Regions from separate parts of the Desulfitobacterium sp. LBE genome, predicted to be linked through region 1. Evidence: riboswitches for the same ligand, from Rfam matches in the RefSeq annotation. Region 1 holds a riboswitch; the other holds the start of a gene.
What was found. A riboswitch is a leader RNA that binds a small molecule or an ion and turns the genes downstream of it on or off. The one in region 1 is predicted to bind FMN.

Region 1 (3,718 bases):
ATCCGCAGCAAGTGCACAAGGCTTCTAAGTATTTTCTCGCCTGTTTGGAAGACTCCATACTGCTGGTGGGAGATTTACATGACGAAATGCAGATGTACGCAAAGTATCCTTTTCTGGAAACGATGGTCAGAAAGATGATGGAGGAAACCATGGCCAACGCCCAGGATAACTATGCGGATTTGCTGGTCCTCAGCCCGGAAGCCAGGTATCTGGCTCTGCTAGAGAAGCGCCCGGGACTTGCCGAACGCGTGGCGCAAAACCAACTGGCCAGTTATTTAGGTATAAAACCGGAATCATTGAGTCGTATCAAAAGACGGCTGAATTCCCTTAAATAAAAGCCACAGAGGAAACAACAGCTCACCGTACAGCGGAATTTTCATGACGGCTGCGCTCAGTGTTTCCCCATAGCCGGGAATGCCAAGGCTCAGGAAGCTGTCGCAAACATAAAAGAACGATGCGATTATCAATACGATACCCAAGGCTTTCGGGAGAAAATTCGATTTGTAAACCAGATATCCCATCGGCAAAAGCCACAGACCCCAGAAAATGCCTGCAATTACAATTCCGTATTGGCGGAGCTGAAAAAATAGCACTATCATATTTTTTGTCTGGTCGGCAAGCGTTCCCCCAACAGATACATCGTTGTGGATAGTAAACAGTACACCGTAATGGTTGAGCTCATTTACCATGGCGATGGGGACGGAGGTCAGCATGAAAATCACCATAAGCCCCGCTATACTCCGATTGACCGGTTTTAGGAGTTTATATAAGAACAGGACGATAAAAATATGGCAAACCTGTACGACTAAAGCGCTCAGTATACTGAGCCTGAACATATGGCCGTTTGCAAGAACATTGGCAATAGTCGCTTCTACATTCCCCTCAATAACAAGAGATGTGGGGGCATACATGACGCCAAATGCGGCGAGGGGGATCATCAGCGAATATAACAGGCCGGCAATTCTGGCGGTTCGGTTTTGGGATTGGAAGCCGATCCTATTTCCCATCATTCATTCCTCCTTATTCGGGCTGATGCCAAGATTATATGCTAACTCTACCCATCCCGCCTTGACTTAAGTCAAGACAAATAATATGATCCACCGCTTGGATAGGTTTTAATGCTAATAATAAGCATAACTACACTATCCCATCAATTCACTGGGAGGCAAAGCCATGTTACAGGGAAAAAAGACCTTTCTCCGTCCGCTGGAGCTTGATGATATCCCCATTTTTTATCAATGGTATAACAACCAAAACATCAATTATTGGGCGAATGCCGCCTGGCCTTTGAGCACAATGCTTAGTGAAGAGGAAATCGAAGAACGCTTTTTTACCCCCCAGAAAGACGGCAGCCGCTATCTCATTCTCAATGAAGAGCAAAAGCCCATCGGAACCGTAGGCTATCGGGATGTCAATCTCCCCGCCCGCTCGGCGGTACTGTTCATCGTTATTGGTGAAAGCGATTATTGGAACCGGGGCTATGGAACGGACGCTTTGAAAGTGCTGATCGATTACCTTTTCTATCAGTGGAATTTTCATCGCCTGAGCCTTGATTTATGGGACGGGAATCTGCGTGCTTTAAAAGCCTATGAGAAACTGGGTTTTAAGGTTGAAGGCAGATTAAGGCAGGCGCGGTTTGTCTTAGGTGAGTATCGCGATGGGATCCTCATGGGCTTGCTGCGGGATGAATACCTGGAGCACCATCCCCCTCATCCTCCCCAAGGGATCTAAATTTTCTTAAAGGGTTGAATTCATCAATAAGTTAGAGTATTATATATAAGTAATTGAATACCTCTGGGGATTGGTGAAATTCCATACCGGCGGTCAAGCCCGCGAGCCACTATGGCAGATCTGGTGTAATTCCAGAGCCGACAGTAAAGTCTGGATGAGAAGAGGAAATTAAAGTGCTGATGCGCTTTTTATTTGCTATGGTTTTTAAGCCCCAGAGAATGAACTCTGGGGTTTTTTATAGTGTTTTTATGGAAAACTAAGCAAAACTAACTCAAAGAGATGGGAAACGGCGGCGATTACATGGAACTTGACAATCATTACATGTCCCGGGCTCTGGAATTGGCAGCCCTGGCTATGGGCAGAACCAGTCCCAATCCCCTGGTGGGATGTGTCATCGTTAAGGATGGCGTTATTGTCGGTGAAGGATATCATCAAAAAGCCGGCACTCCCCATGCCGAAGTTCACGCTCTGCAGGCAGCCGGAGAACATGCCCGGGGAGCCACAGCCTATGTTACTTTAGAGCCTTGTTCACATTTCGGGAAAACCCCTCCCTGTGCCGACGCACTGATTAAGGCGGGAATCCAACGCGTCGTCGTGGCTATGGTGGATCCCAATCCCTTAGTGAGCGGACAAGGGATCACCCGCTTACGGGCAGCCGGCATTCAGGTCGATGTAGGGCTTAAAGAAAAGGAAGCCCGGACCTTAAACAAGGGCTTTCTAAAGGCTATGCAAACCGGCCTTCCCTTTGTCCTCTACAAATCGGCTTTAACCCTTGATGGCAAAATAGCGACGGAGTCAGGAGACTCCAAATGGGTTAGCAATGAAGCCTCCCGTGCCTATGTCCACCGGCTGCGCGATCACTTCGATGTGATTATGGTGGGCAGTGAAACCGTGCGCCAGGATAATCCTGCTTTGAATTGCCGGATTGACGAAGGCCGTGATCCGGTGCGCTTGCTCGTGGATGGAGCATTGCAAATTCCTCTGCAGGCCGCCGTACTTGCTTCCTCCTGTACCGCCCCCTGTCTCATCGCCACCACGGCCTCCGCTCCTTTGGATAAGCTGAAGGCCTTGCGGGCTCTGGAGAATGTGGAGGTTTGGCAGTATGATTCCCCCCGTTATGTCCCTTTAAAAGACCTGCTGGGAGATTTAGTCAAACGGGGTTGGAACTCTGTATTGCTGGAGGGCGGCGGTGGGCTGGCCGGCTCCCTGCTCCGCGCTCAACTTATCGATGAAGTGGAGTTTATCTATGCGCCCAAGCTCATTGGCGGCAAAGGTCCTTCCCCTCTGAGCGGACTTGAGCTTCCTTTGATGGCGCAGGCGATTCCTTTAGAATTCCTGGAGATCGACGGGGGAACCGGAGATCTTCGGGTACGGGCCAAGGTAAATTATGCCGATTAAGCAATCATTTGATTAAGCAGTCAAGAGAGGTGAGTGAACATGTTTACCGGTATCATCGAAGAGTTAGGCAAGGTAGCGGATCTGAAGGTTCTCCCTGATTCCGCTCAATTGACCCTGGAAGGAACTAAAGTGCTTGAAGGCACCCAAATCGGGGACAGCATCGCCGTCAATGGCATCTGCCTCACGGTGGTGAAGATGCAGGGAAATTTATTTACCGTGGATGTCATGGCAGAAACTTTAAATAAAACCAATCTTAAAGAATGCAGCCGGGAAACGCGGGTCAACCTGGAGCGGGCTCTGCAGCTCTCCACCCGATTGGGCGGCCATCTGGTAAGCGGTCATGTGGACGGAGTGGGCACCATTCAAAAAATCACCCCGGTGGGAATTGCCCGGGTCTTTACCATCAAAGCCGCTCCGGAACTGTTAACCTATGTCTTGCCCAAAGGCTCCATCGCCATTGACGGCATTTCTCTTACCGTGGTGGATCTCCTCCCTCAGGCTTTTACCATATCCCTGATCCCCCATACCCGCCAGGAAACCACCCTGGGCTTTAAAGGCGTGGGCGATATGGTGAATCTGGAAACCGACC
Region 2 (3,718 bases), 1.2 Mb from region 1:
TGCGCCCCACAATAAAGTAACGACGATTGAAGAGGGCATCGGCCTGGCCAGGTTGATCGAGGCCGCCGGCTGCGATGCCATGCACCTGCGCTTAGGCCCCCTCGACAACCACCCTTGTCAATTCGGCAGCGACCTTTACTTTATCTTAAACGGGATTGAGGGCGCCACCGGATACGGCACCCAGTGGGATTTCTCCAGGCATTGGCAAGGCCAGCTGATCGCCAACCACAGCGGCGCCGGCATGCTGATCAACATTGTCGGGCGCTACAAAGAAGCGCTTAAGATCCCTTGCGGCACCGTCACCTATATGGATCCGGCCCATGCCCCGGATTACTTTGAGAAGGCACTGGCCGAGGGCAAAGTCGACTTCTATCTTATGAACCGCCCCCTTACCGTTGACACTGAATACGTTAACAAACTGAAGGAGGGACGCAGCGACGAAATCGCCCCCTGCACCCGCTGCCTGCACTGCCACATCGGCTCCAACGAGATGAACCGTGAGATGGGGTATTGTCGCGTTAACGCTTTGACACAGCGAGTCATGACCACCAAAGGTCCGAAGACTTATGAGCTTCAACCGGCTGCAGCGGCCAAGAAGGTTATGGTCATCGGCGGCGGTCCTGCCGGTATGGAAGCCGCCCGCATCGCCGCCGCCCGCGGCCACAAAGTCACCCTCTATGAAAAGACCGGTGCCCTCGGCGGCAAGCTCACTTTTGCCGGCATGGTCAAAGGACCTCACGAAAACCTCGGCGACCTTAAGGATTACCTGGCCAGGCAGTTGGAGGTTACCGGCGTGACCGTCGTTTTGAGCAAGGAAGTGGACGCCGCCCTGATCGCCGGCGAAGCCCCCGATGCCGTAATCCTTGCCACCGGCTCTTTGCCGGGGGAGGTGGGCGTAAGCGGCGGCAATGTACCGATTATCGACTATGACCGGTTCATGGGCAACAACACCGGCGAAAACGTGGTGGTATTCGGTTCCAATGCTCAGGCCTTCGATGCCGCTTTGTGGCTGACGGTGCGCAAGAAGAAGGTCACCATTGTGACACCGAATCCCAACGAGGATCTCGACAAGCAACAGTCTCATCACGCCCAGCGCTTTATGACTACAGCCCTCTATGCTCTGGGTGTCAAAGCCTATCCGGGATCCATGATCAAGGAAATCGGGGACGGCAAGATTACTATTGCCTCGGACTACGGAGTGGAAACCGTGATCGCCGCCGACTCGATCATCAACGCCGCCGACTTGCTGCCGAACAAGTCTTTGCTTGACGGTGTTGCGGTGAAGGAGACTTACGCTATCGGGGACTGCAATGAGCCTTATAACATCGCTTTGGCCATCCGGGCCGGAAACGATGTGGGCCGCGCTGTGTAGTACAACGTGGTTGCCGTGGTTGCGCTCTGCTTTTCAAGCAATGACCTATAGGCCTGCCAGGTTGGCTCTTTCAGAAGTTTTCACCGCAGACTTGGGATCATTAGGCAACCGCGACAGTTGCAGTACGACAAGCCAAACGATGGCAAAGCCCAGCCATTGCCCCAAATCGATGGTTTGGTGGAGAATCAGCCAGTTTACGAGCAGGCCGGTGGCCGGGAAAGCCAGTTCGGCAATGGTGGCATGGGAAGCCCGGACGCCGTTCAAGCCGCGGTAATAGAGCAAGAGGCTTAAAAGGCTGGGCACGAGGGTCTGGTACAACAGGTTGGCCCAGACCGGAGCCAGATGGAGACTTTGACCGAGATCGGCCCAGTTGGGTTGCTGTACCAGGACAATGACGGTTAAGAGCGGCAGCGCGACAGCAAATCTCAGGGCAGTCAAGGTGGTGAAGGATAATTTTCCGATCAGACGCTTGCCCATGACGGTGGATCCGCCCCAGAGAGCGGCTGCTCCGATGGCACATAAGGAACCGAGCAATTGTGCTAAGCTGACTTCGGAAGTTGGCAGGTGCAGGCCGAAAGTAAGCAGGTAGGCGCCGATCAGGGCCACAACAAACAGGGCATAGAAATCTTTTCTCATCCGTTCCTTAAGCATCCAGGAGGCGAGAAGAATAACAAAGATGGGCTGAACTTTCTGCAGGAGCAGGACCACATTGGGATTACCATAAGTAAATCCGGCGGTGAACAGAATGGAGGCCAAGGCTGAGCCGCCCCAGCCGATAAATAAGACAGCCAGCCAGTCTCCGCCATTGAGTTGCTTCAGCTCCTGACGCTTCCAGATGAGCACAGGTGCGGCAAATAAGAATAGTAACAGGTGCTCCAACCAGACGATTTGTGAAGATGACACATGTTGCAATAAGGATACGATGAAGACCCCGTCCAGGCCCCACATGGCTGCCCCCAGGGCGATGAGCCAGATGCTCCGATTGGATGCTTGCTTTGATTGTTGCATTGATAAATCCCCCAATAGTAAATGTGTAGAGAATAAAACCCTCAGATCAGAAAGAACAAAAATGCCTCGAGGAAATGGTGTTCCTCGAGGCATAAACATACAAACATAACAAACATAAGGCCACTTGGCCTAAGCTGGTTTGTACCTTCTCCCATCCGGACTATACCGTCGGCCTTGGAGTCTCACCAAGTCAGTCGGTGCAGCGCTGGCGCTGCACTGAGTTGCGGGCTGAATTGCACGGGCAATCATTACCGCCGGTCGGGAATTTCACCCTACCTCGAAGGTTCGTATTCATCTAAAAAGAGTATAGCACATTGTTGACTTCAGTGGTAGATGCCTTAATAAACCCTTAAGATAGGGTGATTTTCTCCTTAATCTGAATCTCCGGATATGGAAATAAGGAAATCTTAAGAAATCCATAAGTTAAAATTCCAACATCGCCTGCCTGATTTCGCTAAGATAAAAATGTCGAATCGGACAGGTTTTTATATTCCTGGAAGGGGGTCTCGGACAAAAGCAAAGAAAAATGTAACTATGCAAGGATGAATCGTGTCGTTGAAAGGAGAAAGACCATGAAAAGTGATTTTGTCTTTGTGGACGAGTTTGTATCAGGAATACGTTGGGATGCTAAATACGCCACCTGGGATAATTTTACCGGCAAACCGGTGGACGGCTATGCAGCCAATCGAATTGTCGGTACGAGAGCGTTGTGCGCGGCCTTGGAAAAAGCACGGGAAAACGCCGCATCCTTGGGCTTTGGCTTGCTTCTTTGGGATGGTTACCGCCCTCAATGCGCTGTAGATTGCTTTCTGCGCTGGTCTAAGCAGCCGGAAGATGGCCGGACGAAACAGAAACACTATCCGAATATTGACCGATCCGAGATCATCGAAAAAGGATATGTGGCTGCCAAGTCGGGCCACAGCCGGGGCAGCGCCATTGATTTAACCCTTTATCATTTAGCTTCCGGAACACTTGTACCCATGGGCGGTGATTTTGATTTGATGGATTCAGTCTCACATCATGGCGCACATGGAATCAACCAAGCCGAAGCGAGAAACCGTCAATATCTTTGTTCGATCATGGAGGCCAGCGGTTTTGTTTCCTACGCTTGCGAGTGGTGGCATTACAGCCTGAAACACGAACCTTATCCCAACACTTACTTTGATTTTCTCATCGCCTAGCTGAGCCGGAGCTCAGTGTGCGGCGGCATCTGGGGATGCCGGCGGAAGTGAGCATAAGACCTGGCGGAATACATACAGTGCAAAACATGCTGTTCCGCTAGTGCAAAACCGGAAATAGCAATCTTGACGACGAGAGTTGTGAGGTGCTTTTTGCAAT

Region 2: it holds a riboswitch for FMN, as region 1 does, so the genes downstream of both, DESLBE_RS08560 (DMT family transporter) here and ribD (bifunctional diaminohydroxyphosphoribosylaminopyrimidine deaminase/5-amino-6-(5-phosphoribosylamino)uracil reductase RibD) in region 1, are expected to answer to the same signal.

Annotation. Positions count from the first base shown of each region.
Region 1 is NZ_VLKD01000001.1:562,352-566,069, reverse strand. Features, by position in the region: gene DESLBE_RS02690 (Crp/Fnr family transcriptional regulator) at 1-335, shown strand, start outside; gene DESLBE_RS02685 (DUF4386 domain-containing protein) at 294-1,007, opposite strand; gene DESLBE_RS02675 (GNAT family protein) at 1,174-1,731, shown strand; FMN riboswitch at 1,787-1,901, shown strand; gene ribD (bifunctional diaminohydroxyphosphoribosylaminopyrimidine deaminase/5-amino-6-(5-phosphoribosylamino)uracil reductase RibD) at 2,011-3,129, shown strand; gene DESLBE_RS02665 (riboflavin synthase) at 3,169-3,718, shown strand, end outside.
Region 2 is NZ_VLKD01000001.1:1,793,852-1,797,569, reverse strand. Features, by position in the region: gene DESLBE_RS08565 (FAD-dependent oxidoreductase) at 1-1,372, shown strand, start outside; gene DESLBE_RS08560 (DMT family transporter) at 1,418-2,380, opposite strand; FMN riboswitch at 2,520-2,669, opposite strand; gene vanX (D-Ala-D-Ala dipeptidase VanX) at 2,953-3,561, shown strand; gene murF (UDP-N-acetylmuramoyl-tripeptide--D-alanyl-D-alanine ligase) at 3,717-3,718, shown strand, end outside.